Regions from separate parts of the Paenibacillus glycanilyticus genome, predicted to be linked through region 3. Evidence: a T-box and tRNA genes for the amino acid it is inferred to sense, from the RefSeq annotation. Region 3 holds a T-box; the other regions hold tRNA genes.
What was found. The T-box of region 3 lies ahead of pheS (phenylalanine--tRNA ligase subunit alpha). A T-box ahead of a tRNA ligase gene usually reads a tRNA of that ligase, here a tRNA-Phe.
Positions count from the first base shown of each region.

Region 1: it has a tRNA-Phe gene. The T-box ahead of pheS (phenylalanine--tRNA ligase subunit alpha) is inferred to sense a tRNA for this amino acid. The anticodon was not compared.
Region 2: it has a tRNA-Phe gene. The T-box ahead of pheS (phenylalanine--tRNA ligase subunit alpha) is inferred to sense a tRNA for this amino acid. The anticodon was not compared.

Region 1 covers NZ_CP195155.1:1,286,413-1,292,755, forward strand. Annotated here, with positions in the region: rRNA gene ACR9FF_RS05745 (23S ribosomal RNA) at 1-431, shown strand, start outside; tRNA gene ACR9FF_RS05750 (tRNA-Asn) at 557-632, shown strand; tRNA gene ACR9FF_RS05755 (tRNA-Ser) at 636-726, shown strand; tRNA gene ACR9FF_RS05760 (tRNA-Glu) at 766-840, shown strand; tRNA gene ACR9FF_RS05765 (tRNA-Val) at 921-996, shown strand; tRNA gene ACR9FF_RS05770 (tRNA-Met) at 1,015-1,091, shown strand; tRNA gene ACR9FF_RS05775 (tRNA-Asp) at 1,126-1,202, shown strand; tRNA gene ACR9FF_RS05780 (tRNA-Phe) at 1,218-1,293, shown strand; tRNA gene ACR9FF_RS05785 (tRNA-Thr) at 1,320-1,395, shown strand; tRNA gene ACR9FF_RS05790 (tRNA-Tyr) at 1,403-1,486, shown strand; tRNA gene ACR9FF_RS05795 (tRNA-Trp) at 1,490-1,563, shown strand; tRNA gene ACR9FF_RS05800 (tRNA-His) at 1,586-1,661, shown strand; tRNA gene ACR9FF_RS05805 (tRNA-Gln) at 1,691-1,765, shown strand; tRNA gene ACR9FF_RS05810 (tRNA-Gly) at 1,771-1,845, shown strand; tRNA gene ACR9FF_RS05815 (tRNA-Cys) at 1,855-1,928, shown strand; tRNA gene ACR9FF_RS05820 (tRNA-Arg) at 1,947-2,023, shown strand; tRNA gene ACR9FF_RS05825 (tRNA-Leu) at 2,036-2,117, shown strand; gene ACR9FF_RS05830 (spore germination protein) at 2,284-3,744, shown strand; gene ACR9FF_RS05835 (Ger(x)C family spore germination protein) at 3,778-4,980, shown strand; gene ACR9FF_RS05840 (GerAB/ArcD/ProY family transporter) at 5,243-6,343, shown strand, end outside.
Region 2 covers NZ_CP195155.1:207,814-214,156, reverse strand. Annotated here, with positions in the region: gene ACR9FF_RS01145 (response regulator transcription factor) at 1-714, opposite strand, end outside; gene ACR9FF_RS01140 (sensor histidine kinase) at 707-2,509, opposite strand; tRNA gene ACR9FF_RS01135 (tRNA-Leu) at 2,826-2,910, opposite strand; tRNA gene ACR9FF_RS01130 (tRNA-Lys) at 2,927-2,999, opposite strand; tRNA gene ACR9FF_RS01125 (tRNA-Tyr) at 3,012-3,095, opposite strand; tRNA gene ACR9FF_RS01120 (tRNA-Thr) at 3,103-3,178, opposite strand; tRNA gene ACR9FF_RS01115 (tRNA-Phe) at 3,205-3,280, opposite strand; tRNA gene ACR9FF_RS01110 (tRNA-Asp) at 3,296-3,372, opposite strand; tRNA gene ACR9FF_RS01105 (tRNA-Met) at 3,409-3,485, opposite strand; tRNA gene ACR9FF_RS01100 (tRNA-Val) at 3,503-3,578, opposite strand; tRNA gene ACR9FF_RS01095 (tRNA-Glu) at 3,655-3,729, opposite strand; tRNA gene ACR9FF_RS01090 (tRNA-Ser) at 3,750-3,840, opposite strand; tRNA gene ACR9FF_RS01085 (tRNA-Asn) at 3,844-3,919, opposite strand; rRNA gene ACR9FF_RS01080 (23S ribosomal RNA) at 4,085-6,343, opposite strand, start outside.
Region 3 covers NZ_CP195155.1:1,589,057-1,595,399, reverse strand. Annotated here, with positions in the region: gene pheT (phenylalanine--tRNA ligase subunit beta) at 1-2,085, opposite strand, end outside; gene pheS (phenylalanine--tRNA ligase subunit alpha) at 2,104-3,135, opposite strand; T-box leader at 3,201-3,447, opposite strand; gene ACR9FF_RS07225 (response regulator) at 3,528-4,238, opposite strand; gene ACR9FF_RS07220 (sensor histidine kinase) at 4,235-5,077, opposite strand; gene ACR9FF_RS07215 (hypothetical protein) at 5,415-5,561, shown strand; gene ACR9FF_RS07210 (MarR family winged helix-turn-helix transcriptional regulator) at 5,682-6,158, shown strand; gene ACR9FF_RS07205 (MFS transporter) at 6,294-6,343, shown strand, end outside.

The DNA of each region.
Region 1 (6,343 bases), 300 kb from region 3:
CTCCCCCAAGAGTCCACATCGACGGGGAGGTTTGGCACCTCGATGTCGGCTCATCGCATCCTGGGGCTGAAGTAGGTCCCAAGGGTTGGGCTGTTCGCCCATTAAAGCGGTACGCGAGCTGGGTTCAGAACGTCGTGAGACAGTTCGGTCCCTATCTGTCGCGGGCGCAGGAAATTTGAGAGGAGCTGTCCTTAGTACGAGAGGACCGGGATGGACGTACCGCTGGTGTACCAGTTGTTCCGCCAGGAGCACCGCTGGGTAGCCAAGTACGGACGGGATAAGCGCTGAAAGCATCTAAGCGTGAAGCCCCCCTCAAGATGAGATTTCCCAATTAGTAAGACCCCTTGAAGACGACGAGGTTGATAGGTTCGGGGTGGAAGCACAGCAATGTGTGGAGCTGACGAATACTAATCGGTCGAGGGCTTATCCTAAACAACCCCCAAAAAGTGAAGTTAAGCGTTGCAGCTTATTCCGATTACTTTTCGGGGACCCCGCAAGAAACTTAAGGAATTCATAATTTCGCATCCAGTTTTCAAGGCGCAAGCTTTGAATGTATTCCCTGATAGCTCAGTTGGTAGAGCACTCGACTGTTAATCGAGTTGTCACAGGTTCGAGTCCTGTTCGGGGAGCCATATAGAGAGGTGTCCGAGTGGTCGAAGGAGCACGATTGGAAATCGTGTAGGCTCTAACCGGGTCTCGAGGGTTCGAATCCCTTCCTCTCTGCCATAATATTTCTTACATAGCTGATTGCTACGTAATAAGCAAGGCCCGTTGGTCAAGGGGTTAAGACACCTCCCTTTCACGGAGGTAACAGGGGTTCGAATCCCCTACGGGTCACCATCTTTACAAAAAAGAAACAAAAAAGTTCTTGCCAAGCCGACTTGAATGTGATATATTATAAAAGTCGCTCGAGAGAATATGGAGGCTTAGCTCAGCTGGGAGAGCATCTGCCTTACAAGCAGAGGGTCGGGGGTTCGATCCCCTCAGCCTCCACCATATATGTTTTAAAAATGACGCGGGGTGGAGCAGCTCGGTAGCTCGTCGGGCTCATAACCCGAAGGCCGCAGGTTCAAATCCTGCCCCCGCAACCAAAACTTTATCTTCGGTTTTTACCGAGAACGATGTGGAGCTGTGGTGTAGAGGCCTAACATGCCTGCCTGTCACGCAGGAGACCGCGGGTTCGAATCCCGTCAGCTCCGCCATTTAATCAAACATCAGGCTCGGTAGCTCAGTTGGTAGAGCAGAGGACTGAAAATCCTCGTGTCGGCGGTTCGATTCCGTCCCGAGCCACCATGTTAGATGGTTGGAAAAGTTAATATGCCGGTGTAGCTCAGTTGGTAGAGCAACTGACTTGTAATCAGTAGGTCGTGGGTTCGACTCCTATCGCCGGCACCATTTTTACGGAGGGTTAGCGAAGTGGCCAAACGCGGGAGACTGTAAATCTCTTCCTAACGGTTCGGTGGTTCGAATCCATCACCCTCCACCATTTAGGGGCATAGTTTAAAGGTAGAACAAAGGTCTCCAAAACCTTTGGTGTGGGTTCAATTCCTGCTGCCCCTGCCAGATAATTTTTATAGTGAGTATGGCGGTCGTGGCGAAGGGGTTAACGCACCGGTCTGTGGCTCCGGCATTCGTGGGTTCAAGTCCCATCGATCGCCCCATTTTCACTAAAGTTTAAAAAGTTTTCTGTTGGGGATTAGCCAAGCGGTAAGGCAACGGACTTTGACTCCGTCACTCCAAGGTTCGAATCCTTGATCCCCAGCCATTTATGCGGAAGTGGCTCAGCGGTAGAGCATCGCCTTGCCAAGGCGAGGGTCGCGGGTTCGATTCCCGTCTTCCGCTCCATAATTAGGTGGCGCCATAGCCAAGTGGTAAGGCAGAGCTCTGCAAAAGCTTTACCCCCAGTTCGAGTCTGGGTGGCGCCTCCACAATTATTTCAATAAAATGTGCCCTTAGCTCAGCTGGATAGAGCGTTTGACTACGAATCAAAAGGTCAGGAGTTCGAATCTCTTAGGGCACGCCATATTTATCAAATGCCGGTGTGGCGGAATGGCAGACGCGCGCGACTCAAAATCGTGAGGGAAACCGTGGAGGTTCGAGTCCTCTCACCGGCACCAATATTGAAATGATTGCGCTGATTGTACTTTGTACGGTCAGCGTTTTTTGCATGTTTATATACTTTACGAGCACCTGGCGGACTAACCTCCGACGGGTGCTTTTTGTTTATATCGATTGGCGTATGACCATACTGATAATTATCAAATACGGGTGATGTGATGCAGCATGAGTCAGATCGATATTACAACGATTAAAGAAAAACTCGGTAACAGTAACGATATTATTTTTAAAGAATTCCAAATTGAATATGGTGGCAATTCTCGAACAGTGAATTTGTTTTATGCGGATGGACTAGTAAACACGGACTCTGTTCAGGATTTTATATTGGAGACTCTGATGGTGGAGTTTCCGAATCTTAATACGAATCAGCATCCTTTTCTGGACTTGCTGACCGCGGGAGAAATAGAAGAAGTGACATCGACGGATACGATGTACTATAACCTGTTTTCCGGCCATGTCATTCTTATATGGGACAGCAATAAAATATTGTCCATTGCTATGAATGGAATTAAAGACCGTGCGGTTTCAGAGGCCATGACGGAAACGGTAAGCCGCGGCCCCAAAGAGTCGTTTACGGAATCCATTCGCACAAATACGGCACTGGTCAGAAGGAAAATTAAGAATCCCGATTTGTGGCTTGAAAATATGAGAATCGGGAAAATGACCCAGACTAGTGTTTCCATAATGTATATAAAAGGTATTGTGAGCGATAAGATCTTGGAAGAGGTTCGTAACCGATTATCCAGAATAGATATTGACGGGATTCTGGAAAGCGGCTATATCGAAGAGCTGATTCAGGATTCCGCTTATAGTCCATTTCCGACCATGTACAATTCTGAACGGCCGGATGTTATCGCTGCGGAACTGCTGGAAGGCAAAGTGGCGATATTGGTGGATGGAACGCCTCATGTGCTTGTGGTTCCCGCTTTGTTCATTTCCTTCATGCATTCTGCGGAGGATTACTATCAACGCGCCGATATCAGCTCGCTGATCAGGATTCTCCGCTTTGTAGGCATCTTTATCGCTCTGTTAGGGCCATCGCTTTATATAGCCATCACGACCTTTCATCAGGAAATGCTCCCTACTCAGCTGCTCATTGGACTTGCGGCCCAACGGGAAGGGATACCTTTTCCCGCATTTATCGAGGCGTTGATTATGGAGATTACGTTCGAGATCCTGCGTGAAGCCGGGGTTCGGATGCCTAGAACAATGGGTCAGGCTATTTCGATTGTCGGCACCTTGGTTATCGGACAGGCAGCTGTGGATGCGGGGATTGTTTCCGCTGCGATGGTAATAGTGGTATCCATCACGGCTATATCAAGCTTTGTTGTGCCAGCCATGAATATGTCCATTTCCATCCGCATGATCCGATTCGCGTTAATGGGGCTGGCTGCGTCCTTTGGTTTATACGGGATAATTCTAGGCATTTTTGCGCTCGTGCTTCATTTATGCAGTCTCCGTACCTTCGGAGTACCGTATATGAGTCCATTTGGACCGTTTATTGCCGAGGATACGAAGGATACCTTATTCCGGCTACCGCACTGGGCCATGCGGAAACGGCTGCGTCTAATTAGTCAGAATAATATTACCCGAGGCAATAACAAGCTTCCCGGGCCGAAGCGGTAATCGAGAATAAAGGCAACGAGATGAGGAATTGCGATGATGATGCGGAGAATATTAGTTCCCTTATTGTTTGTTTTAATAGTGATGACGCTGACTGGCTGCTGGAATCGCCGCGAGCTTAATGATCTGGCGATTGCCGTGGCAATCGGAATCGATAAGGATGGGGAGAATCAATATCAGGTGTCAGTTCAGGTCGTTGACCCGGGAGAGGTTGCCGCAAACAACAGAACGATGACGCGGACTCCCGTTACGTTTTACCAAGCGAGGGGACGAACCATATTTGAAGCCATACGCAAAATGACTACGGTATCGCCGAGACCTATATATTCTGCCCACCTTCGGATGTTAGTCATCGGCGAGGAGTTAGCCAAAGAAGGGATTGCGGATGCTCTTGAATACATGTCCAGATATTATGAGCATCGCACCGATTTCTACATCACCATTGCAAGAGAGACTACCGCAGCAAGCACGCTGAAAATATTAACCCATTTGGAAGCTATCCCTGCCAATCAGATGTATTCTTCTTTGCTTAACTCGCAGAAGCAATGGGCGCCAACCGCATCGATAACGCTGGATCAGCTCATTATGGATATCGTTAGAAAAGGCAAACAACCGGTTGTCACCGGACTCCGCCTGAGAGGTGACCGCGAAAAAGGCGAAAGCAGGGAGAATGTTGAAAAAATTGCTTCACCCGCACACCTGCAGTATTCGGGCATGGCTGTTTTTAACGAGGATAAGCTTGTTGGATGGTTGAATGAAGGAGAAAGCAGAGGCTACTCTTTTATTCACAACGATGTACATAATACGGTCGGGGTTCTTAAGTGTCCCGAGGGCGGGAGAATGACAATTGAGGTCATTCGTTCGAAAACGACAACCAAAGCCAGGTTTGTAAACGGAGAACCGGAAATACATATAGGGATTCGTACCGAGGGCAGCATTGGCGAAGTGTTGTGTAAAATCGATCTGACTCAAAAATCGTCTATTTATGAGTTGGAGCACGAAAGCGCGGAAGCGATACGGGGGTTTGTACAGAAAACAATCCATCAGGTTCAGGAAAAATACAAAGTGGATATATTTGGCTTTGGAGATGTCGTTCATCGCGCGAATCCTTCCTATTGGAAAAGTGTTGAGAATAATTGGGATGCCGTCTTTCAGAAGATGCCGGTCAAGTTAGACGTTGTGGTAAATATCCGGCAGACCGGTACGGTTAGTAACTCGTTTATGCAAGAAATGAAGTAAGAAGGAATTAGCAACTATGATGAAATATATATGGCTATTCGCAGCCGCAGCTGTAATTATTCTGATTGAAGTGCCGTCATTGAGGAAGAGAAAGCTGAGGAAGGATCTTTGGGTATTCTTTTGCCTGCTGGGGTTAGGTATCTTACTGGTGATTATGAGGTTCCTCAATTTACATATTCCTAATCCGGTAAATGGGCTCGATTATATGCTGCGGCCGCTGGCCGAGGCGATTTTTCAAAATTTAAGCGGGAGGTGATGAAGGATGCTCGAGAAGGGAAAAATAAGTCACCGGCAGCTGACCGTTCTTACGCTTCTGTATACGATTGGCACCTCCATCCTGATCGTTCCTTCCATTATGGCCGTATTCTCCAAACAAGACGGCTGGATTGCATGCCTTATAGGAACAGCGGCCAATCTTCTAACCATATTGATTTATAGCGCGCTGGCCGGCCGCTATCCCACATTAACGCTTGCGGAGTTTAGCGAGAAGATATTGGGGAAGTGGCTAGGAAAGGTTATTTCGTTGTTTTTCCTTTCTTTTATCTTTTTGTTGTCTTCTTTCCTGCTTCGCGTCGTAGGGAATTTCATGACGACCCATATTATGCCGAATACGCCAATCGAAATAACGATTATTTTATTCATGGCTGTGGTGGTTTACGCGGTTCGGCTTGGTATTGAAACAACGGCTAGGGCAGCGGAGATTTTCTTGCCGTTTGTAATCGCATTGTTTCTATTCCTTACTTTCTTCCTGTTGCCCCAGATTAGAATAGATCGGGCTGAGCCTGTTTTCGAGAATGGAATAAAACCAATCCTGCTAGGCGCGTTTTATTATTTTAATCTTCAAGAACAGGTTATTCTCATGATGCTGGTTCCTTATACGAACAGGCCGAAAAAAGCAAGAAGCGCCTTGCTGGCGGGAACCTTGCTCGGCAGCGTGGTTATTATCGTTAGCGTACTGCTGTCGACGCTGGTACTGGGTACCGAATTCACGCAGAGGAATATGTATGCCAGCTATACCCTGGCGAAGCAAATCAGCGTGGGGAACTTTCTGCAGAGAGTCGAGGCCATGCTGGCAATTATATGGTTGATCACGATTTTTTTCAAAACGGTGGTTTGCATGTACGCCGTAACGCTTGGGACAGCCCAGACGCTGAGGTTGAAGGAATACCGTACGCTGACCTTGCCATTTGCCCTGCTGCTTGTTTTCTTGTCTCTCCTTGTCTACGACAATATCGTTAGCTTTATTGCGTTTACGCCTAAGGTTTTCTCCGTGTATGCGACTATCTTTATGGTCCTTATCCCGGCAGGACTATTAGGCATAGATGCGCTGCGTTCCAGCATGAAAGGGAACCAAACCTCATCA
Region 2 (6,343 bases), 1.4 Mb from region 3:
CGGCTCTGACAACAGCAGGCAAAGACGCTGACGGTCGTCCGATTTGAAAACGTATAGCGGCGCGCCGCTCGTCAATTCGTTCATCATATTTTCGATGCTGAACATAAGCAGGTCCGCATTGCCGTTGAACTTGGTTTCCGAGAGCTCGCGGAATCTTCGAAACATGCAGACGGCAAGCCGATAGCGGCCTATAGGCGGACTCGTGAGAAGCTCCGCTGCTTTGGAGACGATGTCGGCGTTGCCCACTATTCGCCGTCCCGTCACGTTTTGCAGAAACGTCTCGGTACGCAGCTTGCGCATCTCGCTTGCGAATTGCTGACGCTGCTCGACGCTCATATGACTGCGGCTGGCCTGTATAGCTTTGAACATGGCATCCTTCAGGTCTGCATGCGACACCGGCTTCAGCACGTATTCGCATGCCTGGTAGGCAACGGCCGCTTTCATATATTCGAATTGCGAATGACCGCTGATTACGACAACCTTAATATGGTTGTACCGGTGATACAATTGCTCGAGGAACTGCTGGCCGTTCATGACCGGCATATTCATGTCCGTTACGATGATATGGGGCTTGCTGACCGGAATGAGCTCCAGCGCTTCCGCGCCGTTTCGGGCTTCCGCGACAACCTCGACATCCAGCTGCAGCTCATCTATCATTTTGCCAACCGATTTGCGCCCCCATGGCTCATCATCAACGACCATTACCTTAAACATGAGATTCTCCCCGCTTTCTGCATGGAATTCGGATACGAATAACCGTTCCTTCGCCCAGCTTGCTGTCCAATTCGAGGCCATACGAATCGCCGTATGCAAGCCGTATGCGCTCGTGAACGTTTTTCAACCCAATCGAGACCCCCGAGAATACTTCCATCGACTTCTTCTCCATATCGCTGCGCAGCTCCGCCAGCTTGGCTGGAGCTATACCCGGACCGTTGTCGCTGACGGACAATACGATTGTCCCTTCGTCCGTTTCAGCTCTGACCCGAATGAGCAGCTGCCCGTCATCCGGCCCGCCAAGCGCATGTATGACCGCGTTTTCTATAATAGGCTGCATAACGAAACGAATCGTGGAGACTTCCATTAACGACTCGGGCACGTCAAACTCCATGCGCAGCGACTCCTCAAACCGAAACTGCTGAATATACAAATAGTTGCCGACATGCGCCAGCTCCTGCCGGATTGTAGACTCCGTATTCCCCTCATAGAAGCTGTAGCGGAACAAGTCACCAAGAGAACGGCACATCTCCGGAATTTCATAATCTCCGATCAACACCGCCTTGCCGCCAATCGTTTGAAGCGTATTGTACAAGAAGTGCGGGTTAATCTGCATCTGCAGAGCAAGCAGCTGAGCCTCTTTGTTCCGAAGCTGCATCTGGTAACGCTGCTCGATCAGCTCCCGTATTTTTTCCGTCATGAAGTTGAAGCTTCGGGTCAGCTCGGATATGTCATCCCGGTAACGGTACGGCTGTGACAGCGTGACGTGGAAGTTGCCGTTGCGCACCTTTTTCATCGCCTGGCCAAGCCGTTTAATCGGTCGTGTCAAATACTGCTGGGCAAAAAGCGACAGCAGCGAAATGCACACAACCGCAAATACCAAGGCCCCGATTGCGATCAGAAGCGTATTGTTGCGATGGCGGGCCAGTTCTTCGTTCGGATAAATGATGGTTAGCGTGGAGTTCCCGTTATCCAGATAAGAGGTGCTGACGAGCAGATCCTGGCGCTGCTCGAAGCGGATCTCCTTCGGCTTCTTTTTCAGCTTGGCATCCGGCATGTCGAATGAAGGTACAATACCATCGTATTTGTCGCTCGTATGGTAGAAGGTTTCGCCCCTGGAGTTGCGCAGCACGATGACATTCGGAGACTGGTTATTCGCCTCGATTACTTTAGCGAGCTCTTTGACCTGAATGTAAAAAACAAGCGTGCCGATTTTACTATGGTAGAACGGGTCATAGATCGTAATGGCAAATACGAAAAAATCCTGCTTAAACGAAGAATCCCTGTAGGAAAAGGAGAGTGAGTTCTGGAACGGCAAATCGAGCATGTCCTCGTAATGGGGGATGCTCTCGTTAAAAGGGATAGAATCATAACTGGCCGCTCTCGACCAAAAGTCCTTCAGCTTATTGTCCTTGCCAAAGATCATGACTTTAATGACGGTATCCTTGTTCTTATTGGAGACAAGCGCATAGTAGCTCTTCAGCGACTCTCCAAGAGCAAAGAAATCCTCGTCGTTCGTGTTACGGCCGTGCTCCATCAAATTCATAACACGGGGGAAACCGTACACCTGCAGCGCAGAAGAGGACAGGTCTCGAAAGTATTGATTCAAATAGCCGGCTACATATTGCGCATTCTGGCTGGTGCTGCGGTACATCGTACGTTCCAGCGATTTCGTGCTTGATTCGTAAAAAAGATAAGACAGCACAAGCATCGGGACGAGAGACGTGATTACGCTGCTCCAAACAATCTTTGTCCGAATACTCCGGTTGACGAAAAGCCACTTGATTACCTTCATGGCAGCGGACCTTCCTGACTTTTATCCGCCGGAAAGACGGAGTCATCAATTACTCCAAATATCCGGACCTTATCCTCTGTCCGTAATTTTTGACCAACCTGTGTAGAGCTCGTCCAACCGATCATGCTACCCCTCGCTTTTTATGAAATCGATGCCAAATGGTGATGATGCATTATACCGTCTGGGCAGAATACCTGCAATTCAATTTATCGTTAATTCCATGTTCAATTTTTTGACTGATATAACTAGGCTCCATATCGTTTCGGAAAAACAAAAAAGAGCCTTGCTAAGCAAGGCTCCGTAATTTCAAATCATATGGTGCGGTTGATGGGACTTGAACCCATACGCCCGGTGGGCACTACCCCCTCAAGATAGCGTGTCTGCCGTTCCACCACAACCGCAAAAAGCAAGGTAAAGTGAGCCATGAAGGACTCGAACCTTCGACACCCTGATTAAAAGTCAGGTGCTCTACCAACTGAGCTAATGGCTCTCAAATAAAAAATGGTGGAGGGTGATGGATTCGAACCACCGAACCGTTAGGAAGAGATTTACAGTCTCCCGCGTTTGGCCACTTCGCTAACCCTCCGTAAAAATGGTGCCGGCGATAGGAGTCGAACCCACGACCTACTGATTACAAGTCAGTTGCTCTACCAACTGAGCTACACCGGCATATTAACTTTTCCAACCATCTAACATGGTGGCTCGGGACGGAATCGAACCGCCGACACGAGGATTTTCAGTCCTCTGCTCTACCAACTGAGCTACCGAGCCTGATGTTTGATTAAATGGCGGAGCTGACGGGATTCGAACCCGCGGTCTCCTGCGTGACAGGCAGGCATGTTAGGCCTCTACACCACAGCTCCACATCGAATTCTCGGTAAAAACCGAAGATAAAGTTTTGGTTGCGGGGGCAGGATTTGAACCTGCGGCCTTCGGGTTATGAGCCCGACGAGCTACCGAGCTGCTCCACCCCGCGTCATTTTAAAACATATATGGTGGAGGCTGAGGGGATCGAACCCCCGACCCTCTGCTTGTAAGGCAGATGCTCTCCCAGCTGAGCTAAGCCTCCATATTGTGTAATTCCGGGGTCCCCGAAAAGTAATCGGAATAACCTTCGAAATGGAACTTCATTTTTTGGGTAAAATTGGTGACCCGTAGGGGATTCGAACCCCTGTTACCTCCGTGAAAGGGAGGTGTCTTAACCCCTTGACCAACGGGCCTTATCAAATAAAAAGTTATATGGCAGAGAGGAAGGGATTCGAACCCTCGAGACCCGGTTAGAGCCTACACGATTTCCAATCGTGCTCCTTCGACCACTCGGACACCTCTCTATATGGCTCCCCGAACAGGACTCGAACCTGTGACAACTCGATTAACAGTCGAGTGCTCTACCAACTGAGCTATCAGGGAACATTAAGAAAAAAGGTAAAGCCCAATAAAAAACCCACTTCATGGTGGGTGTTTATTTATGCTATAAACATAAAACACCATAACAAACTGAATATGATTCAAACAAAACATTAGCTGGTTTCCGGTTTCAAACCGGAGTCCCCGCAAAGTACTGTGGGGTTTGTTTAGGATAAGCCCTCGACCGATTAGTATTCGTCAGCTCCACACATTGCTGTGCTTCCACCCCGAACCTATCAACCTCGTCGTCTTCAAGGGGTCTTACTAATTGGGAAATCTCATCTTGAGGGGGGCTTCACGCTTAGATGCTTTCAGCGCTTATCCCGTCCGTACTTGGCTACCCAGCGGTGCTCCTGGCGGAACAACTGGTACACCAGCGGTACGTCCATCCCGGTCCTCTCGTACTAAGGACAGCTCCTCTCAAATTTCCTGCGCCCGCGACAGATAGGGACCGAACTGTCTCACGACGTTCTGAACCCAGCTCGCGTACCGCTTTAATGGGCGAACAGCCCAACCCTTGGGACCTACTTCAGCCCCAGGATGCGATGAGCCGACATCGAGGTGCCAAACCTCCCCGTCGATGTGGACTCTTGGGGGAGATAAGCCTGTTATCCCCAGGGTAGCTTTTATCCGTTGAGCGATGGCCCTTCCATTCGGTACCACCGGATCACTAAGCCCGACTTTCGTCCCTGCTCGACTTGTTGGTCTCGCAGTCAAGCTCCCTTATGCCTTTGCACTCTACGAATGATTTCCAACCATTCTGAGGGAACCTTTGGGCGCCTCCGTTACATTTTAGGAGGCGACCGCCCCAGTCAAACTGCCCACCTGACACGGTCCCTCTACCCGATTCAGGGTAGCAGGTTAGAACTCCGATACGATCAGGGTGGTATCCCAACGTCGCCTCCACACAAGCTGGCGCTCATGCTTCTCAGGCTCCCACCTATCCTGTACAGATCGTACCAAAGTCCAATATCAAGCTGCAGTAAAGCTCCATGGGGTCTTTCCGTCTTGTCGCGGGTAACCTGCATCTTCACAGGTATTAAAATTTCACCGGATCTCTCGTTGAGACAGCGCCCAAGTCGTTACGCCATTCGTGCGGGTCAGAATTTACCTGACAAGGAATTTCGCTACCTTAGGACCGTTATAGTTACGGCCGCCGTTTACTGGGGCTTCGGTTCACAGCTTCGGATTGCTCCTAACCGCTCCCCTTAACCTTCCAGCACCGGGCAGGCGTCAGCCCGTATACTTCGCCTTACGGCTTCGCACAGACCTGTGTTTTTGCTAAACAGTCGCTTGGGCCTTTTCACTGCGGCCCCCTCGGGCTATTCACCCTACCGAGGCACCCCTTCTCCCGAAGTTACGGGGTCATTTTGCCGAGTTCCTTAACGAGAGTTCTTCCGCGCGCCTTAGCATGCTCTGCTCGCCTACCTGTGTCGGTTTGCGGTACGGGCACCTTCACCTGGCTAGAGGCTTTTCTTGACAGCCGGAGTACATGACCTTCGCTACTGCAATTTTCGCTCCCCATCACAGCCTAGCTTACGCGAGTTGCGGATTTGCCTACAACTCTGCCTCACTGCTTGGACAGGCTATTCCATCAGCCTGCGTCACTGCCCTTCTGTGTCACCCCATTGCTCATAACGGTTTACGGTGGTACAGGAATTTCAACCTGTTGTCCTTCCACTACGCCTTTCGGCCTCGCGTTAGGTCCCGACTTACCCTGAGTGGACGAGCCTTCCTCAGGAACCCTTAGGCTTTCGGCGGACAAGATTCTCACTTGTCTTTTCGTTACTCATACCGGCATTCTCACTTGAATGCAGTCCACCAGTCCTTCCGGTCTGACTTCAATCCGCATTCAACGCTCCCCTACCCAAGACACAAACGTGTCATGCCATAGCTTCGGTGGTGTGTTTAGCCCCGTTACATTTTCGGCGCAGAGTCACTCGACCAGTGAGCTATTACGCACTCTTTAAATGGTGGCTGCTTCTAAGCCAACATCCTGGTTGTCTTTGCAACTCCACATCCTTTCCCACTTAACACACACTTGGGGACCTTAGCTGATGATCTGGGCTGTTTCCCTCTTGACAATGGATCTTAGCACTCACTGTCTGACTCCCGGTAAACATGTCTATGGCATTCGGAGTTTGACTGGACTTGGTAACCCTTGGCGGGCCCCGCACCCAATCAGTGCTCTACCTCCACGACACTCTTAACCGAGGCTAGCCCTAAAGCTATTTCGGGGAGAACCAGCTATCTCCGAGTTCGATTGGAATTTCTCCGCTACCCCCACCTCATCCCCGAATTTTTCAACATTCGTGGGTTCGGGCCTCCAGTGCGTGTTACCGCACCTTCACCCTGGACAGGGGTAGATCACACGGTTTCGGGTCTACGACCACGTACTATTTCGCCCTATTCAGACTCGCTTTCGCT
Region 3 (6,343 bases):
GGCAAGGTCGCTTTCATGCTGCAAAGTCGGATGCAGCTGGCCGACGTAACCGATCGTTTCCGGTCCATGAGCGGTGTCCACGATAACCGCTGCCGTTCTGCCCGGATGGAAGTTCGTTGGCTGAGCCGATTCGTAACGAACCTTCGAGGTCAAGCCAAGAACGTCAACCACGGTTTCCAGAACGCCTTTGGCGTCGTAGAAATCAACCGGCTCCGCTTTACGGTTCCATTGCGCGTCTACACGGTTGCCCGTGAGCAATACCGCCAGGCGCTGCTTCTCCTTCGGAAGGCGCGTAAGCTGCTCTTCTTCCGTATGGAAGACGCTGCCGATCTCGAAAATAGCGGACGATTCATTTTTGCGGTTGCGGTTATACGTCGCCGTCTCGATCAATTGAGCGATCAGCGTAGTACGCAGAACGCTGCGGTCCTCGCTCATTGGCATAGCCAGCTTCACCGCCTTCAGATCCTTGCCGGTCAATTCGGGGAACAGCTCCGTGCGGGAAGGACCCGTGAACGAATACGTGATCACTTCATGCAGGCCGGCATCGGTCAATCTTCTGCGCAGCTCGCGGCGGATCGTCTGCGGCTTGGTCAGCCCGCCAGGCGTCACATCGCCGTGAATTGGCGTAGTAGGAATATTGTCGTAGCCATACAAACGGGCTACTTCTTCAATTAAGTCAACATCGCGCGTAATGTCCCCGCGGCGCGTCGGCACCGTTACAGCGAATTGGTCATTGGCATCGGACAGACGGTAGCTGAAATGCAGACGGTCGAAAATCGTTTGAACCTCAAGGCGCGACAGCTCCGTTCCGAGGTAGCCGTTGATTTTGTCCAGCGTTACTTCAACAACGGCCGGCTCCGATTTTGCAATTACCGCTTCCACGATTCCTTCTGCCACAAGACCGTCGGCAAGCTCCGCAATAAGAGCAGCCGCGCGGTTCAGCGCCGGAATAACGCGGGCCGGATCCACTTCCTTCTCGAAGCGGATGCTCGATTCCGAACGGAGGCCAAGCTGGCGGGAGGTTTTGCGGACCGTGCCGCCGTCGAACTTCGCCGACTCCAGCAAAATGTTAACCGTCTTCTCGTTTACTTCGGAATTCGCTCCGCCCATGACGCCAGCGAGGGCAACAGGCTTCTCCCCATCCGTAATAACAAGCATATGAGGCTCAAGCGTGCGCTCCTGATCATCCAACGTAACGATCTTCTCGCCTTGCTTCGCCAGACGAACGTCGATTCGGCCCGTCGTAATGGCATCCGCGTCAAAAGCATGCAGCGGCTGGCCGTATTCCAGCATAACGAAGTTTGTTACGTCAACCACGTTGCTGATCGGACGGATACCCGCCGCGATCAGGCGGTTTTGCAGCCATTGCGGGGATGGGCCAACCTTCACTCCTTTGATGTAACGCGCGCTGTAATGCGAGCATTGCTCCGGAGAGCTGATCGATACGGCAATATGGCTGTCCGCATGGTCTGCCGCATGGTTGACGGCCGGTTCGGGAACGCGAACCTCGCGGCCGGTCAAGGCGCCAATCTCGTAAGCAACGCCCAGCATGCTAAGGCAGTCCGAACGGTTAGGCGTCAGATCCAGCTCAAGCACCTCGTCGTTGATGCCAAGCACTTCGCCGATTGGCGTGCCGACCGGAGTCGATTCCGGGAGCACGAGAATCCCTTCCTGCTGCTCTTTCGGCAGAAGCTTGTCGTTAATGCCAAGCTCCTTCGCGGAGCAGATCATGCCTTGCGATTCCACGCCGCGCAGCTTCGCGCGTTTGATTGCGAAATCTCCCGGCAGCTTCGCGCCGATCATCGCAACCGGCACCTTTTGGCCGGCGTCCACGTTTTTCGCTCCGCACACGATCTGAAGCTCTTCGTCCGTACCGACATCGATCTTGCATACGCTAAGCTTGTCGGCATCCGGATGCTTCTCGCGGGATTTCACGTAACCGACAACAACGCCGGAAACCCCTTTATTCAGGGATTCCACGCTGTCGATCTCGATGCCGCCACGCGTCATTTTTTCGGCTAATTCCTCGCCTGTATAGCCTGTCAAATCGATATATTCATTTAACCATTGGTAAGATACTTTCATCGCTTGTTTCCCCTCCCTTTACATTCTCGCGAATTGGCTTAAGAACCGCTGATCGTTCGTATAGAAGTGACGGATATCGTCGATTCCGTATTTCAGAAGCGCGATACGCTCAACGCCCATGCCGAACGCGAAGCCGCTCACTTCCTTCGGATCGTAGCCGCCCATCTCAAGAACGCGCGGATGCACCATGCCGCAGCCGAGAATTTCAAGCCAGCCTGTTTGCTTACACATGCGGCAGCCATGGCCGCCGCATTGCACGCAGGTTACGTCAACCTCCGCGCTTGGCTCCGTGAACGGGAAGAAGCTTGGGCGAAGACGGATTTGCGCCTGCTCTCCAAACATTTGCTGAACGAACTGCAGCAGTGTGCCCTTCAGGTCGCTCATGCGGATGTTAGGGCCAACGACAAGGCCCTCAATCTGATTGAACATGAACGAATGCGTCGCGTCGTCGTCGTCGCGGCGGTAAACTTTGCCCGGGCAGATGACTTTGATCGGCTTGCCGTTCATTTGCTGCATCGTGCGAACCTGTACCGGCGACGTATGCGTGCGCATCAGAATGTCTTCCGTAATGTAGAACGAATCCTGCATATCGCGGGCAGGGTGATTTTTCGGCAGGTTAAGAGCTTCGAAGTTGAAATAATCCGTCTCGACTTCCGGACCTTCGGCAATGGAATAGCCAAGTCCGATAAATACGTCTTCGATTTCCTGCGCGACTTTGTTCAGCGGATGCACCGCGCCCGTCGGCAACGCTTTGCCCGGCAGCGTGACGTCAATCGTCTCCGCGCGAAGACGGTTTTCCGTCTCGGCAGCGAGGAACGCGTTCTGCTTCTCGTCGATTACGCCTTCGATTGCGGCGCGAACATCATTGGCCACTTGGCCGATAACCGGACGCTCTTCCGCGCTCAGGCCGCCCATGCCGCGCAAAATCTCGGTCAGCGCCCCTTTTTTACCCAAGTACTTTACTCGCAAATCATTCAGTTGCTGCGGACTGTCAACCTGCTGCAGCTCTTGCAGCGCTTCTACGCGCAATGCTTCCAAACGTTCTTTCATCGTAAAATCTCGCCTCCACTGTGGAATTTAAAACAAAATAGCAACAAAAAAAGGCCTTTCTCCCCGCAAGGGACGAAAGACCGTGGTACCACCCTAATTCGGATTGCCATAATAACAGCAACCCCTCAAATCCCGTTAACGGCGGGAACCGGACCTTCCCTAATTCGCCGTAAGCCATTAGCGGCTTGCAGCGGTTCAGGCGTCTGCTCCGGAGTGAACTTCGGCAGCCTAATCCCGTAAAGACGCTCGCAATCCATGGCGTCTTCTCCCTGTACGGAAGCCCTGCTTACTTATCTCCATCAAAGCTTTCATCCATTTTTACACTTGGACACAATAATCTATATTATATGCATTTCCTTATTTCCTTGCAACCATTCGCTGCCAAGGCAAATTTATTTTTCGAGCAGCCCTTGTTCATAGGCATAACGGGTAAGCTGAACGCGGTTATCCAGATGAAGCTTCTGCAAAATGTTCTTCAAATGGTTTTTGACCGTATGCTCGGACAATCCGAAGGCAACCGCAATCTCTTTATTCGATTCTCCCGTCACCACCCGTTCAAGAATATCCTTCTCTCGGGAAGTAAGCGGCGTTGTCATTGCCGAAGCATCACTGGCAACGCCAGTTCTTGCACCGGTCTTTGCCGGGTTTGTCCCGTTGGACGAAGCAGCCGAAGTAAATTCCTGCAGCAGCCTGAAGGCAATTTCCTTCGACATCGGCGCCTCGTCATCCACAACGGCCCGGAGATATTCCCTCCAGGCGGAAGGAGAAAGATTTTTGAACAGATAACCTTGGGCTCCCCGCTTGATCGCTTCGAACAGATGGGTTATGTCGTCGGAGACGGTCACCATAACAATCTTCAGGGACGGATAGAGGTATTTCAGCTGCTGCGTCGCCTCAAGCCCGCCCATACCCGGCATGTTGATGTCCATCAGCACCAGATCGGGCAGCACGTCATCGATGCGGGCGATGGCTTCCTCGCCGCTGGCCGCTTCTCCGACAACCGTAAATTCCGGATCCGCTCCGATAATTTCCCGCATACCTTCCCTTCCGTGGGGATGATCATCGACCAAAAAAACGCGAATCTGCCCGTTTGCTTCACTCATTTCCCTTCACCTCCGGATTGAATGCGTACCGTTGTTCCTTCGCCGACCGCGCTTTTTATGTCAAACAGCCAGCCCATTTGCTCAGCGCGATCCCGCATCATGCGAATGCCGTATCGATCCTTTGCATCGATCTGGCTAGGTTCCGCCCCAACCCCGTTATCCTTTATTTCGCATACAAAATCCTCATCGCCCTGCTGCCGGCTAATGACCCGAACCTCGGTCGCCTGCGCGTATTTGCTGACGTTCATAAGCGCTTCCCGAATAATCGACTGCAGCTCGACCAGCTGTTTGTTGGATAATACGCCTTCCTGCAGCTGCCAATCGAGCTTTGCGCGAATGCCGCTGTTTTGCAATAAATCATTCACCGCGCCATGAATCGCGGTCAGCCATGAATCGTCAACGACTACAGCCGGGGACTGCAAATTTGCGATGGACTGCCGGACATCCTCGTACACATGCTTAACGGTCTGCCGGATTTGAACGGTTGTGTCCCTTGCATCATCTCCAAGCTCCATACGCTCCAGCTTATCCAGCTTAACGGAGAGCAGGAATAACGATTGGGAGATGCCGTCATGCAGCTCGCGGGCCAGCTGCTCCCGCTGCTGAAAGGACGCCTTGGACACCCGTTCCCGCTGAAGGGCTTCCTGCGTCTGCTCCAGCCTGCCGAACAATCCGCGCAATAAAGTTAACGTAAACAGAAATACAAGAGCCGGCGCCAAAAAATTCCCCAGCTCCATGGAAACGTACGGAAGCAGAAAGACGTGCCGGACGTACTCCCATAAACCAACGACGATAGTAGGGATCCATAATATTAAAAATTTCAGGGATTTGTAGGACATTTTTGCATCTCCTAAAATGAATTAGAACACAAGCAGCTTAAAAGCTGCTCGTGATGATTCATACTTCGTAAGCGATCACCTAAAGAATTGTCACCTATACAGCCTGATGTAGGCTGGATGTGATGATTCATGATTCGTAAGCGATCACCTATTCGTAAGCATTAACTTAATGAATGATCGCACATCACTAATGCTCTAAATGATTAACGCAGATAACATTTCCCGGGTAATCGCATAGTGGACTCCCCTCCAAGTGTACTAGACACCTTGCGAAAGAACAATTCGTATAAGAATGCTCAACCGCGAGCACAATGAAAATTAGAGAGGAGGAATACCAATGACCAATAATCATTTCAAGCTTGCTGAGCTTGAAGGCCATACGGAAGCGCTTGAAGAGATCCGACAATTAGAGCAAAAGCTAACCGGCCAGATGGGTTCAACAATCAGCTTAATCGCTTACGAGTCCGAGGACGAGCATAAGTAGATTCATAACGCCTCCATTTTGGGCATGGGGGCGTTTTTCTATTGACAGGAAATTGAATTTGAATTATTTTTGTTGTACATACAAAATAGAAGTCATCAAACCCCAAGGAGGGCATAGGATATGACAAAAGACATCGACCCGGCAACGGCTGCGGATATTGAACAACAAGTGGAAAATCCCGAAGCTTTCCTGCATACCTGCTTATATTTTACGGCGAACCGCCTAAGCAGAGCGATTACCCGCATGGCAGACGATGCTTTTGCTACCACGGGGCTTGCACCCGGTTATGGCTATGTCATTCGTCTCAGTGTCGCCAAACCCGGCATTACGCAAAAGGAATTATCCGAGAAGCTGTATATTACCCCTTCTACCTTAACCCGCTTTATTGATAAGCTTGAAGCCAAACAGCTTGTCGAGCGCAAGGTGCAAGGGAAAACCGTTCTGGTCTATCCGACGGATAAAGGCCGCGAGCTGGAGCCAGCGATTCGTGCCGCTTCCAAAAAGCTGCTTGAATCGTACCAAGCGATTCTTGGCAATGAAGCTGCGGCGCAGCTGACGCTATCTCTGGAAACAACAAGCGAACAGCTGGAGAAATAACGGCCCGTAACTGCAATAAGTCATACTGTTGCAACTCGAAATGGGTTTAAATCAAAGCTTCTGCCATAGTTCCTTTATCCGAACTATTTATGTCCATACGTTTGTATGTACAAACAAATTAAGTCGAGGTGCGACATGAATCAGGTCAAGAGCAAGTTTTATTACGGGTGGATAATCGTTCTGCT